DNA from 3 places in the Saccharopolyspora sp. SCSIO 74807 genome. Region 3 is predicted to be linked to each of the others. Evidence: riboswitches for the same ligand, from Rfam matches in the RefSeq annotation. Region 3 holds a riboswitch; each other region holds the start of a gene.

Region 1 (5,527 bases), 1.3 Mb from region 3:
CGCGGAGACTCCGAGCGGCACCATCAGCACCACGTCAAGGGACTCGGCGAGCGCGCGCCGCCGCACGGCGACCAGCACGAACGACGCCAGCAATCCGAGCAGCAACGCCATCCAGGTCGCGTCGACGGCCGTGCGCACCGAGTTCAACCCGGCCTCGAGGCCGGTGACTTCCAACGTCCCCTGCTGCCCGGTGCCCAGCAGCGCCCGATATCCCGCCAGGCCCCAACCATCCCTTGTGGACACCGAGCGCACCAGCAAGCCGGCGATCGGCGCCAGCAATCCGCAAACCACCAGGCCCGCCGCCCCCACCACGAGCCACTGCGCGCCTTGCGGACGGCGCGCAGTGCCCGCTGCGGACCGCAGGCGCAACGCGGTTTCCCTGCGGCGCCGCGCGAACGAGGCCGCTAGCAACGCCGTCACGACCGCCGCCAGCTGCAACAGCGACAGCGCCGCCGCACCCGGCAGGTCCAGCAACTGCACCGTGCGCAGGTATATCTCGGTCTCCAAGGTCCGGTACTGCCCGCCGCCCAGCACCAGCACCACACCGAAACTCGTGGCGCAGAAGAGGAAAACCACGGCGGCCGCGGACCCCAGCGCAGGCAGCAGCGCGGGCAACGTGACCGAGGTGAACGCCCGCAGCTTCGACGCTCCCAGCGATCGGGCCGCGTCTTCGGCCCGACGGTCGAGGTGGCTCCACAACCCGCTCACCGTGCGCGCCACGACCGCGACGTTGAAGAAGGCGTTGGCGAGCACGATCGGCAGAACCGCACCGGAATCGACGTCGAACAGCGCGCGAAAGGCCATGCCGACCACGATCGTCGGCAACACGAACGGCACCGTCACGACCGCACGCAGCACCGCACGGCCCGGGATCAACGAACGAGCCAGCACGTACGCCAACGGCACGCCCGCGATCAGCGCCACCGCTGTGGACGCCGCTGCCTGTCCGAGCGTGAACGCCACCAACCGCCAGGTCGACGCCTCCGCCAGCACCTCGCCGACGTTCCCGTGCAGCCCCATTCCGATGATCGCTGCCACCGGCCATGCGAAGAACAGCCCGAGGAATCCGAGCACGACGCTCGCGGCTGCCGGGACCGCCAGCCGGTTGTGCGGGCTCATCCGCGAACCAAGGTTCGCCACTGCTGGACCCAGCGGTCCCGATTCCGCTCCACTTCGGACGCGGGCAGCTCGGCCGGTCGCGGCGGCAGCGGTGCGCTGGCCGACCAGTTCGGTGGCAGCGGCACCCCGTCCACCGCCGGGTAGACGTACATCTGTTCCGGCGCTTGGCGCTGGAACTCCCGCGACAGCAGGAAGTCGACCAACTGACCAGCGCCCTGCGGGTCCTTCGCCCCGGCCAGCACGCCCGCGTACTCGACCTGCCGGTAGCAGGTGTCCAGCAGCGCCTTGGTGCGCGGCTTGCCGTCGTCGCCGACCTCCGCGGCCGGCGACGAGGCGTAGGACAGCACGATGGGGCGTGGCCCGTGTTCGGCGGCAGCGGAGAAGTCCTGGTTGTAGACCTCCTCCCAACCGGAGGAGAGCTTGACGTCGTTCGCCGCGAGTTCCCGCCAGTACTGCTGCCATCCCGGGTCGCCGAACGCAGCGACCGTCCCGAGCAGGAAGGCCAAGCCGGGCGAGGACGTCGTCGGATCCGGAACGGCTGTCAGGCCGCGGTAGCGCGGTTCGGTGAGGTCTCGCAGCGTCGCGGGCTCCGGCATCCGGTGCGCGGCGAACCACTCGGTGTCGATGTTCACGCACACGTCCGCCACATCCACCGCGGTGAGGCGGTTTTGCCGGTCCTGGGCGTAGCGATGCGGTCCCTGGTCGGCATCGGCGGCCCGGTACGGCGCGAACACGCCTTCCCGCAGCGTGCGGGACGCGAAGGTCGAGTCCACGCCGTAGGCGACGTCCCCGAGCGGCGCTGCCTTGGACAGCACCAGCTTGTTGGCGAGCTCACCGGCGTCGCCGCTGGTGCGGACTTCGACGTGGATTCCGGAACGCTGCTCGAATTCCGCCAGCAGCCGGGGATCCACCACGAACGAGTCGTGCGCGACCAAGGTCACCGTGCGCTGCGCGGGCTCCTGGCCGACCAGGAGCGAACATCCGGCGGTCAACGTGATCACGGCGACCGCCGCGACCCACCGGACCAACGCGGTCCATCGCAACGAGCGGTGCTGCGAGGAAGGGGACAGTGATAAGCGGGGCAACGATCCTCCCGAACGGCGAGCCGATATCGGCCACGCGACGTCGAGCGGATCGCGGTACCTCCCTGCGCCGGCATGATCCGGTTCAGGTGCGGACGGTCGAGGGGAAGAGCCCCTCCTCTCAGCCCAGCGCGCTGGACTCCCGTGGCGCGAGCAGTCTACGTGCCGATCACGCCAACGGATGCCCGAAGGTCGCATCCGGCGCGATCAAGTACCACCATGTGGGCATGACCGGACTATTGAACGACACGCAGGTTTCCGAGGCGCTGCGAAGCCTGCCGGAGTGGGAGCAGGACGGCACCCGGCTGTCCCGGACCGTCGAGTTCGACAGCTTCCCGCAGGCCATCCAGGGCGTGAACCGGATCGCGGAGATCGCCGAGAACGAGGGCCACCACCCCGACTTCGACGTGCGGTGGCGGAAGGTGACGTTCTACTGCAGCACGCATTCCGAAGGCGGCATCACCGCCAAGGACGTGTCCATGGCCGAGGAGATCGACGGAGTCGTCGACGCGCTCTCCCAAACCTGAGCTTCGTCAACCGCGCGCGAGTTCGGCTGCTTCGGTGGCGCAGCCCCAGGACAGCGCCACCCCGCAGCTGCCGTGACCGTAGTTGTGCACGATCTTCGCACCGCCGAATCGCTCCACCTCGACCCGAACCGCGTCCCTGCCGGGACGCAGCCCGACCTTCTCCTCCAACACGACGGCCCCGGACAGCAGCGGGTCAACTCGCGCACAACGGCGAAGAATGCCGTCGGTCGTCCCGCCCTCGGCGGTCCGGGACCAGTCGTGTTCCACGGCGGTGCTGCCGAGCACGACGTGGCCGCCGTGCGGCATGACGGCGACGGGCTCCTCGCCCTGTCCGATTTCCACGAAGTACTCGTCGATCCCGGGATTGCGGACCACGACCTGCTGACCGCGCACCGGGCGGACACCGGGGTCACCGATGAGTTCGTGCGCGCCGACTCCCGTGCAGTTGACCACGACGCTCGCTTCCTCCGCCGCTTCCGCCAGCGAGGACACCGGGCTGTGCAGTAATTCCCCGCCGGCCGCGCGGAAACGTTCGGTGAGGTGGTCCAGGTAGCGCGGCATGTCGATCAGCGGAACGGTCCCGCGGTAGCCGCTGACGAAACCTTCCGGTAGTTCGTCGGGCCGGCAGCGGCGCAGATCCGGCAGCAGTTCCGCCTCGGGTGGCACCTGGTCTCCCAGGTCGAAGCGCGCGGCCATCCGCCCGTACTCGAGGTGCACGCCGGTCGCCGGGTCCGCGGCGAGTTCGACGAACCGGTGGTACGAGGTGGTGACCCAGCCCAGCACCCGGTCGGCAGGTTGCAGCAGCGCCGGTCCCCACATCGCGCCGGCGGCTGCGGAGGTCGTCGCGCGCGGGTGTTCCGACGTGCGAATGCGCACCGGGGTTCCGGTTTCCGCGAGCGTGACCGCAGTGCTCAACCCGGCCACGCCGGCACCGATGACCAGCACAGATTCCTCGAGCGGCATGCTCGGCACGCTAGCAGCGCCGCCGGATGGCGGTGGTTTTCAGCTGATGTGCGCTCGCCGGAACGCTTCGGCGTCGAACGTGCCGCCGAGTTCGGGAGCGAGCGCGGTCCGCGCGATGTCGCGGAACGCGGCTGAAGCCGTCGCGCCGTGCGGCAACGCCCCGGCCAACGGTGCCGCGCTGACTTCCGGCAGATCGGCCAGGTTGCACCGCGTGGCCAAGTCCGGCTCACGCGGCCAGTCGCCGATCACCACACCGGAGCACCGCAACCCGCGCGTGCGCAACGCCTCCGCGGTGAGCGCGGCGACGTTCAACGCCCCGAGGCCGGCGTGCGTCACGACCAGTACCGGAGCTTCCAGTTCGGAGGCGATGTCGGCGATCGTGCCGCCTTCGTCGTCGAAGCGGACCAGCAGTCCGCCTGCGCCTTCGATGAGCACGAGATCGTGCGTGCCGGCGAGTTCCCGCGCTGCATCCGCGACGGCGCTGGGCCGCACTGGCTCCGCACCGGCCCGGCGCGCCGCCGTCGCCGGAGCCAGCGGTTCCGGATACCTGCCGAGTTCGACGGTGGTGACCGGCCCCGTCAACGCTCGCACCTGCGCGAGATCACCGTCTTCGCCGGGTTCGACCCCGGTCTGCGCGGGTTTGACAACTGCTGTGCTCCCCGGCGCGAGCGCGGCGACCGCGGCGGTGACCGCGGTCTTGCCGATCTCCGTGCCGGTTCCGGTGACGATCAGGAACATCTTCAGCCTTCCCGAGCCGCGGCGAGAGCGGCCGCGCAGATAGCGGCGAGGTCGTCGTCCCCGGTCACGTACGGCGGCATCGTGTAGATCAGCTTCCGGAACGGCCGCAGCCACACCCCGCTGCGCAGCGCCGCGCTGCTCGCGGCGGACATGTCCACGTCGTGATCGAGCTCGACGACTCCGATCGCTCCGAGCACCCGGACGTCGACCACTCCCGGCAGGTCCCAGGCGGGAGCGAGTCCGCTGGTGAGCCCGCGCTCGATGCGCTTCACCTCGGCCTTCCAGTCCTGCCCGAGCAGCAGATCGGTCGACGCCCGGGCCACCGCGGCGGCCAGCGGGTTGCCCATGAACGTCGGCCCGTGCGCCAGAACCGGAACGGACCCGCCGGAGATCCCTTCGGCGATGCGCGGCGTGCACAGCGTTCCGGCCATCGTCAGGTACCCACCGGTGAGCGCTTTGCCCAGGCACAGCACGTCCGGGCTGACCCCGGCGTGGTCGGCGGCGAATAGCTCGCCGGTGCGCCCGAACCCGGTGGCGATCTCGTCGAAGATCAGCAGCACGTCGTGCTCGTCGGCGAGTTCCCGCAGCACCCGCAGGTACTCCGGGGAGTGGAACCGCATTCCTCCTGCGCCCTGCACCACGGGTTCCACGATCACCGCGGCGACGTCTTCGGCGTGCCGGGCGAACTGCTCGGCGAGGTGATCGGCATAGGCCGGGTCGAATTCCGCGGGCGGTGCTTCCGCGAAGATCTGCGGCGGTAGCGCGGAGCCCCACAAGTGGTGCATCCCGCCTTCCGGGTCGCACACCGACATCGGGTGCCAGGTGTCACCGTGGTACCCGCCGCGCCAGGTCAGCAGCCGCCGCTTGTGCGCGCGCCCCGTGGAGCGCTGGTACTGCAGGCACATCTTGATCGCGACTTCCACCGACACCGAGCCGGAGTCGGCCAGGAACACGTGCCGCAGCGGTTCCGGGGTGATCCGGACCAGCCGTTCGGCCAGTTCGATCGCGGGTTCGTGGGTGAGGCCGCCGAACATCACGTGGCTCATCCGGTCGAGCTGCCCGCGCACCGCATCGTCGAGCACGGGGTGCCGGTAGCCG
Region 2 (5,527 bases), 1.7 Mb from region 3:
ACAAGGTCTGCGCGCCGGGGGCGACGCGCTGCGCGGCTCGCCGGAGGCCACCCGCCGGTCCAGCCGCCGAGTCCCCCGGCGCACCCGCCAGGTTGCGGAGCAGTTCTTTCGGCCGTCGCCACATCGCCACGCGCGTCTCCTCGAGTCCCTTAACTACTCGCCAGTAGATAATGCCTGGGGGCGAGCGCGAGGGGAAGGGCTCAGCGCTCCGGAACCGCCGCCGCGGCCACCACCGCCTCCCGCAACGCCGCGCGAAGCCGGCCGGCCTCCAGTGGCGCGAGCACCGCCGTCTCCCCAGGCGGAGCCACCACCACCACACTGCCTTCGTTGACGAACACGGCCATGTTGCGCCGCCGCCCAGCCACGTCGCGGCAGTTGACCTGCCACTCCATGCTCTCTCCCACGCAGACCTCCTCGTCCGGGTGCGCACTCCACGGCGTGTGATGGTTCAGAATCACGGTTGTGACGGTGCTTCGCCCGATTAATCGCGCGGAAACCTCGCGGCGTCACACCATCGGCCGCACGGCGGCCTCGGATAGCGGGCCGTGCCCGGATCCGGCCGCCCTCGGGCGTGCGCGGTGATGCGGGAGACTGCTGATCGTGACTGGTTACGACGGGCTGGTGTGGCGGACGCTGCACCGGGTGCTGGCGGTGCTCGCGATCGGCGTGCTGGGCCTGCTGATCGGCCTCGGCTCCAGCGCGAGCAGATCGGACTCGCTGCTGGGCGTGCTGGTCGTGGCGCTGGTCGCGCTGCCGGTGGCGCTCACGCTGCGCCGGATGTCGCCGACCGCCCGCGGCAATCTGCGCCTGCTGCCCGGGCGCAGGCCGCTGATGACGGCGCAGGCGGTGCTGCTCGGCCTCGTCGCCGTGCTGGTGCTGTGCTGGTCGGCGGGCAACGCGATAGCGCCGGGCACGCTGGCGCCGCTGCCGCTGGCGCTGGTCGGGGTGTTGCTCGCCGCCGTGCTGGCGCTGCTCGGGTGGATAGGACACCGGATGAGCCGCTGAGCCGCAGTGCCCGGGCGGTTGCCGAGGTGGCGAAAGCGGCTCACGCCGCTTCGAAGAAGACCGGCAACCATGCCGAGCTCGGGTTCCGAGCGGGCACTCAGCGGACCGGCAGCGGCTCGCCGTGCTCGGCCGCCGGCCGCGGCCCGAAGATCCGCCGCTCGGCCGCGCTGATCGGCACGTCGTTGATGCTGGCCTCGCGCCGTCGCATCAACCCGTCTCCGGTGAACTCCCACAGCTCGTTGCCGTAGCTGCGCCACCACTGGCCCGCGGCGTCGTGGCACTCGTACTGGAACCGCACGGCGATGCGGTCGCCCTGGAACGCCCAGAGTTCCTTGCGCAGCGCGTACTCCAGCTCGCGCGACCACTTCTCGCGCAGGAAGTCCGCGATCTCGGCCCGCCCGGTGATGAACCGGTCGCGATTGCGCCAGACCGAATCCGCGGTGTAAGCGGCGGCGACCTGCTCGGGGTCCTGGGTGTTCCAGGCGTCCTCGGCGGCCTGCACCTTCTGCCGGGCGGTCTCCTCGGTGAACGGCGGGAACGGCGGGCGTGCGGTCACGGTGCCTTCCTCTCGGCGTTGCCCTCTCGGCGCGGCGATTGCGGGAGATCCCGGCAGCGGCGGTGTCGCTGCGGACGCGGCAACGGCGGTGACCTGCGCGGGCCACCGCCGCGTGCCGGGAACCGCTCAGGCAGGCCGGACGACCAGGCCGCGCGGCTCGGATGCGAACGTCAGCGCGCCCTCGAACTCGGCGATCGGCAGTTCGTCGCGCACCAGCCGGTGCGGCCCCTCCGAGATCTCGATGCGCACCTCGGCGGCGGTGAAGGTCTGCTCGGCGAAGTCCGGCCCGGACAGCTGGATCTCCAGCGCCCCATCCTGCAGCGTGATGGCGACGGCGCCACCCGGGACCGACAACGGCTCGCCGCCGGTGGTGAGGGTGAGGCTGCCAGCGCCGCCGTGCTCGGGGCGGACCGCGACGTGCGAGAGCGCGACGTCGCGCCGTCCTTCGGCGCTGGTCACTCCGATGACGTCGCGCGCGTCCTCGACCGGCGAATCCCCGTCCTGCTGCGGCGCCAGCAGCGGCGCCCGCAGCTTCGCGGCCAACCGGTGCGGCTGCCAGGAACCGGCGCCGATCAGGTTCACCACGCTGGCGACCTCGGTGCCGTCGACCAGCCGCTCGCTGCCGGGCGCGGGCGTGATCTCGATCGCGGGGATGTCGCGTTCGTCCAGCAGCTCGCGCAGCGCCTTCGCGCGCTGCCTGCTGTTGCGGTCGAATCCGCGGGTGATGGCCACCGCCCCGGACGTCCCGGCCTGCGCCGCGGCGTCGGCGAGACCGGCCAGCGGTGCCCAGACCTGCGCCGGGTCCGGCCGGGAAGTGCGGCGGGACCGGGCGAACTGGGGGGAGTCGGTTGTGGTCTCCATTGCCCCAACCTTAATCCGCCGCACAGGGTTGCCTCACTAGGTGATCAGGGCTGCCCGGTGTGAGTTCGATCGCGCCGTCGGCACCGCGCGGGGTCGCGGCGGCGCTGCGTCAGGTGGAGATCCCCACTGCGAGGCGGCGTCCGACGTTCAACGGCAGCGCGCTCAGGAATCCCAATTGGTGATCATCAGCTCGTCGTCGCGCGCCAGTTCCTCGTCGACGCGCTGCTCGCAATCCGGGCAGCGCTCGGTGATCCGGCGGCTGCTGGGCTCCTTGCTGGCGGGCCAGGTCTCGTGCGGGAGCTTGATCGTCGTCGAGCACAGCGCGACCACCGGATCCCCGGCCGGTCTCGCCCCCGGGCGCACCGTGATCGCGTGCCGGACGCGTTCGCCTGCGCCGACGATCCACCACACGTGCTCGCGATCGGGGAACACCGCTCCCACCCCCACATCTCCTCGGACGCTGCGCCGTCCTGCCGCGGCCTGTGGCCGATCTCGAACCTTAGACGGTGCGCTCAGCCGCCGGGTTGCATCCGCGTGGCAACCGGTGCGGTGCCAATGCGAGCCGTCCCGCAACGGATGCACCGTTCCGGATCATCTGTTCCGGCCGGGCGGTGGTGCCGGTCGTGGTCCGTTCGACCCAAGGTGATCAGCTACATCCTGTTTCACATGGTGATCATTATCACCGATGCGACAGCGGGGTCGAGCCGTCCGGCGGAACCCTCCGCGGCACGGCGCTTCGCCAGGTTGACCGTGCTTGCTAGCTTGAGAGCAGTGACGCGGGGTGCCCACCAGGGCTGAGAGCAAACCCGTCGAACCTGACCTAGTTCGAACTAGCGGAGGGACGTCACCGCCGTGACAACTCGCGCCGATGCACCGCAAGCCGCCGGGCGGCTCGACCTGTCCGTGTACCTGGTCACCGACACCGAACTGTGCGGTGCCAGAGGGGTGCCGCGGACGGTGCGCGAAGCCGTGGCCGGTGGCGCGACGGTTGTTCAGGTCCGCGATCCGCGCGCCACCGGCAGGCAGCTGTGCGAGCTGGTCACCGCGGTGCGCGCCGAACTCGCCGAGTTCCCGGCGGTCCCGCTGCTGGTCGACGACCGGCTCGACGTGGCGCTCGCGGCAGGCGCCGACGGCGTCCACTTGGGACAGAGCGACGTGCCGCCGGAGCAAGCGCGGCGGATCGCGCCCGAGCTGCTGATCGGCTGGTCGGTCTCGGACGCCGCGGAACTCGCCGAGACCGCCGCGTTCCCGCCCGGCACCGTCGACTACCTCGGCATCGGCCCGGTGTTCGGCACGCCGACCAAACCCGAAGCCGCGCCCGCGCTCGGCGTCACCGGGCTGCGCGAGCTCACCGCCGCGACCGAACTGCCCGCGGTCGCCATCGGCGGCGTGCACGCCGACAACGCCGCCGAGATCGCCGCGACCGGCGTGCGCGGGCTGTGCGTCGTCTCCGAGATCTGCGCGGCCGCCGATCCGGCATCGGCCGCGGCCCGCCTGCGAAAGGTGTACCGATGATTCCCAACGTGCTGACCATCGCCGGGACCGACCCCAGCGGCGGGGCCGGGGTCCAGGCCGACCTCAAGGCGTTCTCCGCCAACGGTGCTTACGGGATGTCGGTCATGACCGCGCTCGTCGCGCAGACCACCACCGGTGTCTCCCAGGTGCACGAGATCCCGCCGGAGTTCGTCACCGCCCAGCTCACCACGCTGCTCGACGACGTCCGGGTGGACGCGGTGAAGATCGGGATGCTCGCGAACGCCGAGGTGATCCGCGCCGTCGTGGCGGTGCTGGACCGCTACAACCCGCCGAACGTGGTGCTGGACCCGGTGATGGTGGCCAAGAGCGGTGATCGGCTGCTGGCCGCCGAAGCGGTCGAGGTGCTGCGTGACGAGCTGCTGCCGCGGGTCGAGCTGATCACCCCGAACCTGCCGGAGGCCGCGGACCTGCTGGGCGAGCGGGAGATCGCCGAGTCCGCCGGGATGCCGGGCGTCGCCGACCGCCTCGCCGGGCTCGGCGCCAAGCAGGTGCTGCTCAAAGGCGGCCATCTGCGCCAGGGCGCCAGCGTCGACCTGCTCCGCGGCGACGGCGCGGCGCAGTACCTGCGCGGCGAGCGGGTCGAAACGACCAACGACCACGGCACCGGTTGCACCCTGGCCGCCGCGATCGCCGCGCTGCGCCCGCAGCGGGCGAGCTGGGAGGAGGCCGTGCGGGAGGCCAAGGACTACCTGACCGAGTCGCTGCGCGCCGCCGGACGGCTGGACGTCGGCCGCGGGCACGGACCGGTGCACCACTTCCACCGCTGGTGGTGAGTTGAACCCCGCCTGCCACGGCGGAGAAATCCGGCCTCGCGAAGGAGTCGCCCGATGAGCAAGCTGCCCGATCCGCCCGCCGACGGCTTCTGCGCCGGTGCCTGGGAGCACACCGCCGAGTTGCAGCGGGCCACCGTCGAGCACCCGTTCAACGCCGCGCTCACCGACGGCACGCTGGACCGCGAGCGGTTCGCGTTCTACATCGTGCAGGACGCCCGCTACCTGGTCGGCTTCGCGCAGGCGCTGTCGGCAGCCGCGACCCGCGCGGACGGGCCGCAGGACGCGGCGTTCCTGGCTGGCAACGCGCAGGCGGCGCTGGTCGAGGAGCGCCGGCTGCACGCCGGATACGTCGAGGAGTTCGGGCTGACCGAAGCCGACATCGCCGGGGTGCCGACCTCGCCGTCCTGCCTGGCCTACACCTCGTTCCTGCGCGCGAACGCGCTCTCCGAGCCGTACCCGGTGCTGCTCGCGGCGATCTTGCCGTGCTTCTGGGTGTACCAGCACGTGGGCAGCGAGATCCTCGATGCGGTGGGCGACATCGCGGCGCACCCGTACCGGCGGTGGATCGAGACCTACGCCGACGACGAGTTCGCCGAATCTGTGCGCGGCGCCCGGGAACTCACCGACCGGGTCGCCGAAGCCGCCGACGAGCCGACGCGGCAGCGGATGCTCGAAGCGTTCACCCGCGCCAGCGAGTACGAGTGGCTGTTCTGGAACAGCGCGTGGATCCGGGAGGAGTGGCCGACCGCTCGCTGGTTGCCGTGATCTTCCGGTCTCGGGTGGTGCTCGTGACCGG
Region 3 (5,527 bases):
GGTGTGCTCGGCGGCGCTGCTCGCCGCCCGGTCGAGCGCGTCCTGCCAGCGCTGCGCCGCGCTTTTGGCCTCCAGCGCGGCGATGCTGGGAGCGGTGATCTCCACCAGTTCCGCGCCGACCTCGCGGGCCACGGATCGGGCCGCGGTCGCCTTGCCGACCCCGGCCGGGCCGCTGAGCAGGACCCCGAGCTGCGGGGTCGTGCCAAGGCGGCGCAGCAGTTCGGGCTGCTCGAAGGACAACCGGAGCCATTCGGCGAGCCGGTTCGCCGCATCCCGCGAACCGGCCAGGTCGTGCAGCGGCACCGGTGGTTCGGCGTGCGGTTCGGGCTCCGGTGCGGGAGCCGCGGGCGGCGCGGTCACCGCGGCGGCTTCCGGGCGCTCCCCCGCAGCACCGCGCCAAGCGACCACAGTGGACGGAGTCACCGCCACGGGACCGTCCGGGTCGGCACCGGCGATGGTGATCAGCTCGTTGGTCCAGGTCATCCCGATCGCCGCGGACAGCCGCCTGCGCACCTGCCCCGCGTTGGCCGCCGTCGCCGGAGCCAGGTCCTGCGGCAGCAGCGAAACCGTGTCCCCTGGCCGGAAGACCTTGCCGGTCAGCGCCAGCCGCACCGTCTCCGCCGAGACTGCGGCGGTGGCCAGGCGAGAACCGGCCACGGTCACCTGCCGCGCGGGCTGCACCCGTGCCGGGGCGACGCCGAGCTCCGCGCCCTCGGTCATGCCGAGGTTCATCAGCGCCACGTCATCGAGCAGCAGCACTCCCGCCGGGCCCGCGCGGTCGGCGGCCGCGGCCAGCGCGACCGTCACCCGGCCGCCGGTGAGCTCGACGGCGTCCCACGGCCGCAGCCCGAGCGCATCGAGGACTTCCGGGTGCAGCCGGACCACGCCGCGCCGGGTGTGGGCCGCGGAGGTGGACAGGCGAGCGGTCAAGGTCAGCGACGGCACTCCACGAGCCTAAGCGACGCACCGCGAGCGGTACCGATCCGAGTGAAGACCCTTCGCCGGCGTGCACCGCTCCTTCCACCCGGTTCCGGCCACACCTGCCCGACACGCCCGAACGCCACCCTCCCCGGTTGATCTTTCCGGAGTGAACGGCCTGTTGGTCCGACTAGATTGGACGAACGGTCCGTTCACTCCTGGAGAACGGGGTTCAGGGGGTCGTGGGGCTGGAAGCCTGCGCCCAGAAGCGTTGCGGGATGCGGCCCGCTTGGGAAGCCAGCCGGCCGCCGTCGACGGCCGCCCGCATCGCCGCGGCCATCCGCTCCGGGTCCTTCGCGCGGGTCACCGCGGTAGCCAGCAGCACCGCGTCGCAACCCAGCTCCATCGCCAGCGCCGCGTCGGAGGCGGTGCCGATCCCGGCGTCCAGCACGACCGGCACCCCGGCCCGCGCCACGATCATCTCGATGTTGTGCGGGTTGCGGATGCCCAGCCCGGTGCCGATCGGCGAGCCCAGCGGCATCACCGCAGCGCAGCCGAGGTCTTCCAGCTTGCGCGCGAGCACCGGGTCGTCGTTGGTGTAGGCGAGCACGGTGAACCCGTCGTCCACCAGCTGCTCGGCGGCCTCGGGCAGCTCGACCGGGTCCGGCAGCAGGGTGTCCTCGTCGGCGACCACTTCCAGCTTCACCCAGCTGGTCTCCAGCGCCTCCCGCGCGAGCTGGGCGGTGAGCACCGCCTCCGCCGCGGTGCGGCAGCCCGCGGTGTTCGGCAGGGCTTCGATGCCGAGCCGCTGCAGCAGCTCCAGCACGCCGGTGCGCCCGCCCGCGTCCGCGCGCCGCATCGCGACGGTGGTCAGCTCGGTGCCGGACGCCAGCAGCGCGCGCTCCAGCACCGACAGGTTCGTCGCACCCCCGGTTCCGGTGATCAGCCGCGAGCCGAACTCGCGGCCCGCGATCAGCAGCGGATCGTCCACGTCAGCCTCCTTGCACGGCGGTGAGCACTTCGACCGCCGAGCCGTCGCGCAGCTCGGTCTCCGCCCAGGAAGCCCTGGGCACCACGGCCCCGTCCACGGCCACGGCCACACCTCGGTGCGGCACGCCGAACTCGTCGAGCACGGTGGCCAGCGTTTCGTCCGCGCCGAGCGGACGCGGCGCGCCGTTGATCATGATCTGCACGGTCGACCTCCTGTCTCGACGGCCCTGCCCGGCACGGCCGCGCGCACCACCGGCGGCGGTTCCCGGCCGCTCAGCGCCGCGACGATCGCCTCGGCGGTGAGCGGGGCGAGCAGGAAACCGTTGCGGTGGTGGCCGGTGGCCACCAGCACGCCCGGCTCCAGTTCGCCGAGCAGCGGCAAGTTGTCGTGCGTACCCGGCCGCAGGCCCGCGTCCGCCTCGACCAGCTGGTATTCGGCGATGCCGGGCACGAGTCGTTCGGCGGCGTTCATCAGGTCGCGCACCCCGCCGACGGTGACGTCGGTGTCGAACCCGACGTCGTACTGCGTCGCACCGACCACCAGTCCGCCCTCGTCGCGCGGCACCAAGTACACCTGCCTGCCGTGCACCGGGCCGCGGACCGTGCGCGACGGCGGCGGCAGCGCGGAGCCGCGCGCCCGCAGTCGCAGCACCTCGCCCTTCACCGGGCGGATCCGGCCGTCCAGCGCGGGATGCAGCGCGCCGGAGTGCGCCCCGGCCGCGATCACCACGATGTCGCTGCGCAGCGCGGAATCGGCGAAGTCCACCTCGCCGGGGCGCACGCGCAGCGCCCGGTCCGCGACGAACTCGACGCCCACGTTCGTCGCGGCCGCCCGGAGCGCGGCCAACGCGATCCGGTTGTCCACGGCGAGATCACCGGGCACTTCCAGGCCGCGGCGCACCGCGGGGCCCAGCGAAGGCTCCAGCCTCCGCGCGGCGCGACCGTCGATGCGGGAGACCTCGCGACCCACGCTCGCCAGATGCTCGGCTAGCCGGTCCAGGTCCGCGCGGTCCGCGCCGTCCGCTCCGGCCACCAGCGTGCCCTCGGTGCGCAGGCCGGACGGCAGGCCCGAGGCGGCGGTGAGTTCGGCGGCGAAATCGGGCCACCGCGCCAGCGAAGCCGCGCCGAGCTCGAGCAGCTCTTCCTCGCCCGGCCATGCCTCCGCGATCGGGGCCAGCATCCCGCCTGCGACCCAGGACGCGGCGGGCTCCTCGGCGTCCACCAGGCGCACCGGACTTCCGTCGCGCGCGGCGCACCACGCGATGGCGAGACCGATGACACCGCCGCCCACGACGGTTACGGACGGTCGAGCGGAGACGTGACGGGCGGCCGCGAGGCCGGTGGAACTGTGCGACATTTTGCGCTCCCTGCGCCGGCATGACCCGGATCAGGTTCGACGGTCGGGGCTGGCGCCCCCTCTCAGTCCGGTACTCCCCCGGACTCCCGTGCGGACCGATGTCCACGTTACCGACCGCGCGAGGCGGAGTCAGCCGCCGACCGCGGGCTAAGCTCGGTCACATGCCAGGGTTGGACGGTTACGGCATCCGCGCTCGGCTCGCCGACGCGCGCCTGTACTTGTGCACCGATGCGCGGACCGAGCGGGGTGATCTCGCGGACTTCGCCGACTCGGCGTTGTCCGGCGGGGTCGACATCATCCAGCTGCGCGACAAGAGCGCCGAAGGCGCGCCGTTGGAGGCCCGCCGAGAACTGGCGGCGCTGGAAGTGCTCGCCGAGGCGTGCGTGCGGCACGGCGCGCTGCTCGCGGTGAACGACCGCGCGGACGTGGCGCTGGCCGCCGAAGCCGACGTGCTGCACCTCGGGCAGGAGGACATCCCGGTCGGGCTCGCGCGGCGCATCGTCGGCGACGAGGTGGTGCTGGGGCGTTCCACGCACGACGTGGTGCAGGCCGACGCGGCGGCGACCGAGCCGGGCGTGGACTACTTCTGCACCGGCCCGGTGTGGACGACGCCGACGAAGCCGGGTCGTGCGGCGGCCGGGCTGGAGCTGGTGCGGCACGCCGCGGAGCACCACGGGCACGGCAGGCCGTGGTTCGCGATCGGCGGCGTCGGGCACGACAACCTCGCCGAGGCGGTCGCGGCCGGTGCCGAGCGGGCCGTGGTGGTCCGCGCGGTCACCGAGGCCGAAGACCCGCGCGCCGCCGCCGAGTCCCTCCGCGCCGGGCTCCCCGGCTGAGCCGCCCGCTGCTCTTCCGGAGTGAACGGACCGTTCGCCTGCGGCGGTCGGTCGAACGATCCGTTCGGCCGGAGAGCGGGATCAGCCGGTGAGCAGCGTGAGACCGTACGCGCCGAGGATCTCGTTGACCGGCTGGAAGTAGGTCGTGCCACCGAGGCTGCAGTTGCCGGAACCGCCCGAGGTCACCCCCTGCGCCTGATCCCCGGCCAGGAACGAACCGCCGGAGTCGCCCGGCTCGGCGCACACGTCGGTGCGGGTCAGCCCGGACACGACGCCCTGCGGGTAGCGCACCGACTGGTTCTTGGCCTGCACCGTGCCGCAGTGCCAGCCGGAGGTGGAACCGGACCGGCAGACCGACGCGCCCTCGGCGGCCTCGGCGGACCCGGCGACGCCGACGCTGCCGCCCGCGTAGTCGTTCACCAGCGGCTGCGGCGTCTCGCCGGGACCGGTCTGGACGAACGAGTAGTCGTTGTCCGGGTACGACGACCCGACGAAGGTGCCGGACGGCTGGGTGGTCGCCTCGCCCTGCTTGCCGCAGTGCCCGGCGCTGACGAAGCCGCCCTGCACCGGGAAGCCGACCGAGCAGCGGGTGCTGCCGTTGTAGTACGCGTTGCCGCCGATCACGTCGGCCAGCGGGCGCGGCGCTTCGCGCGACTCGACGACCCGCACGGCCTGCTGGTCCACCCCGGTGGAGCGCACGAACTCCGCCGCCTTCGCGGCCGAGCCGATCGCGGTGGTCAGCACCACCGAGTTGCTGGCGGAGTCGACGTACCACCCGGTCACGCCCTGCGGCGGCGCGTTCCTGTTCAGCCCGTCGGCGACCGCGCCGAGCCGGTCGGCGCCGAACCGCACGAGCTTCGCCTCGGCACCGGCCGCGCGCACCTCGTCGAGCAGGTTCGCATCGGTGACGCCGACGACCAGCTTGCCCAGACCCGCGTCGTAGTGCGAACCGCCGAACGCCGTCCCGAGCAGGTCGCGCACCGTCCGGTCGGCCCGGTTCGCGGTGCTTTCGCTGCGCAGCCGGTCCAGCGCTTGCCCGGCGGTGAGGCCGAGGTCGCGCTGCATGGCCTCCAGCTGGGTGGCCGCCTTGGCGAGCGGCGCGGGCTGCGGCGCGGCGGAGGCGGGCACGGTCAGCGCGGCGGCGGTGGCCGCCGCCAGCAGGACCGCGCCGGCCATTCTGGCCGCGAGTCTGCGTCTCATGGGGCTCCCTATCTGAAGATCCGGCGGTTCGGCTCGAAGATCCCGACGGGAGCAGTATTGGTGCGACCAGGCGCACCGCGCATCCACCTTTCGACGCATCCCACAAGAAGAATTCCCGGCGCCGAGCCCGCGATGGGCCCGGCACCGGGAATTCTCACGAAAAGCGTTCGACTCGTTACTGCGGGTTGGATTCCTGCTGCGGCACCTCGATTCGCCCGGTTTCGGA

The links. A riboswitch is a leader RNA that binds a small molecule or an ion and turns the genes downstream of it on or off. The one in region 3 is predicted to bind thiamine pyrophosphate.
Region 1: it holds a riboswitch for thiamine pyrophosphate, as region 3 does, so the genes downstream of both, V1457_RS12040 (thiamine ABC transporter substrate-binding protein) here and thiO (glycine oxidase ThiO) in region 3, are expected to answer to the same signal.
Region 2: it holds a riboswitch for thiamine pyrophosphate, as region 3 does, so the genes downstream of both, thiE (thiamine phosphate synthase) here and thiO (glycine oxidase ThiO) in region 3, are expected to answer to the same signal.

Annotation. Positions count from the first base shown of each region.
Region 1 is NZ_CP146100.1:2,622,001-2,627,527, reverse strand. Features, by position in the region: gene V1457_RS12045 (iron ABC transporter permease) at 1-1,119, opposite strand, end outside; gene V1457_RS12040 (thiamine ABC transporter substrate-binding protein) at 1,116-2,147, opposite strand; TPP riboswitch at 2,247-2,357, opposite strand; gene V1457_RS12035 (4a-hydroxytetrahydrobiopterin dehydratase) at 2,429-2,728, shown strand; gene V1457_RS12030 (FAD-dependent oxidoreductase) at 2,735-3,691, opposite strand; gene bioD (dethiobiotin synthase) at 3,731-4,429, opposite strand; gene V1457_RS12020 (adenosylmethionine--8-amino-7-oxononanoate transaminase) at 4,432-5,527, opposite strand, start outside.
Region 2 is NZ_CP146100.1:2,957,107-2,962,633, forward strand. Features, by position in the region: gene V1457_RS13660 (AMP-binding protein) at 1-124, opposite strand, end outside; gene V1457_RS13665 (hypothetical protein) at 201-392, opposite strand; gene V1457_RS13670 (hypothetical protein) at 601-1,005, shown strand; gene V1457_RS13675 (nuclear transport factor 2 family protein) at 1,103-1,561, opposite strand; gene V1457_RS13680 (hypothetical protein) at 1,688-2,422, opposite strand; gene V1457_RS13685 (hypothetical protein) at 2,585-2,863, opposite strand; TPP riboswitch at 3,190-3,281, shown strand; gene thiE (thiamine phosphate synthase) at 3,275-3,937, shown strand; gene thiD (bifunctional hydroxymethylpyrimidine kinase/phosphomethylpyrimidine kinase) at 3,934-4,731, shown strand; gene tenA (thiaminase II) at 4,786-5,496, shown strand.
Region 3 is NZ_CP146100.1:1,276,557-1,282,083, forward strand. Features, by position in the region: gene V1457_RS05625 (AAA family ATPase) at 1-945, opposite strand, end outside; gene V1457_RS05630 (thiazole synthase) at 1,151-1,909, opposite strand; gene thiS (sulfur carrier protein ThiS) at 1,911-2,102, opposite strand; gene thiO (glycine oxidase ThiO) at 2,099-3,265, opposite strand; TPP riboswitch at 3,256-3,365, opposite strand; gene thiE (thiamine phosphate synthase) at 3,427-4,101, shown strand; gene V1457_RS05650 (S1 family peptidase) at 4,183-5,301, opposite strand; gene V1457_RS05655 (hypothetical protein) at 5,477-5,527, opposite strand, start outside.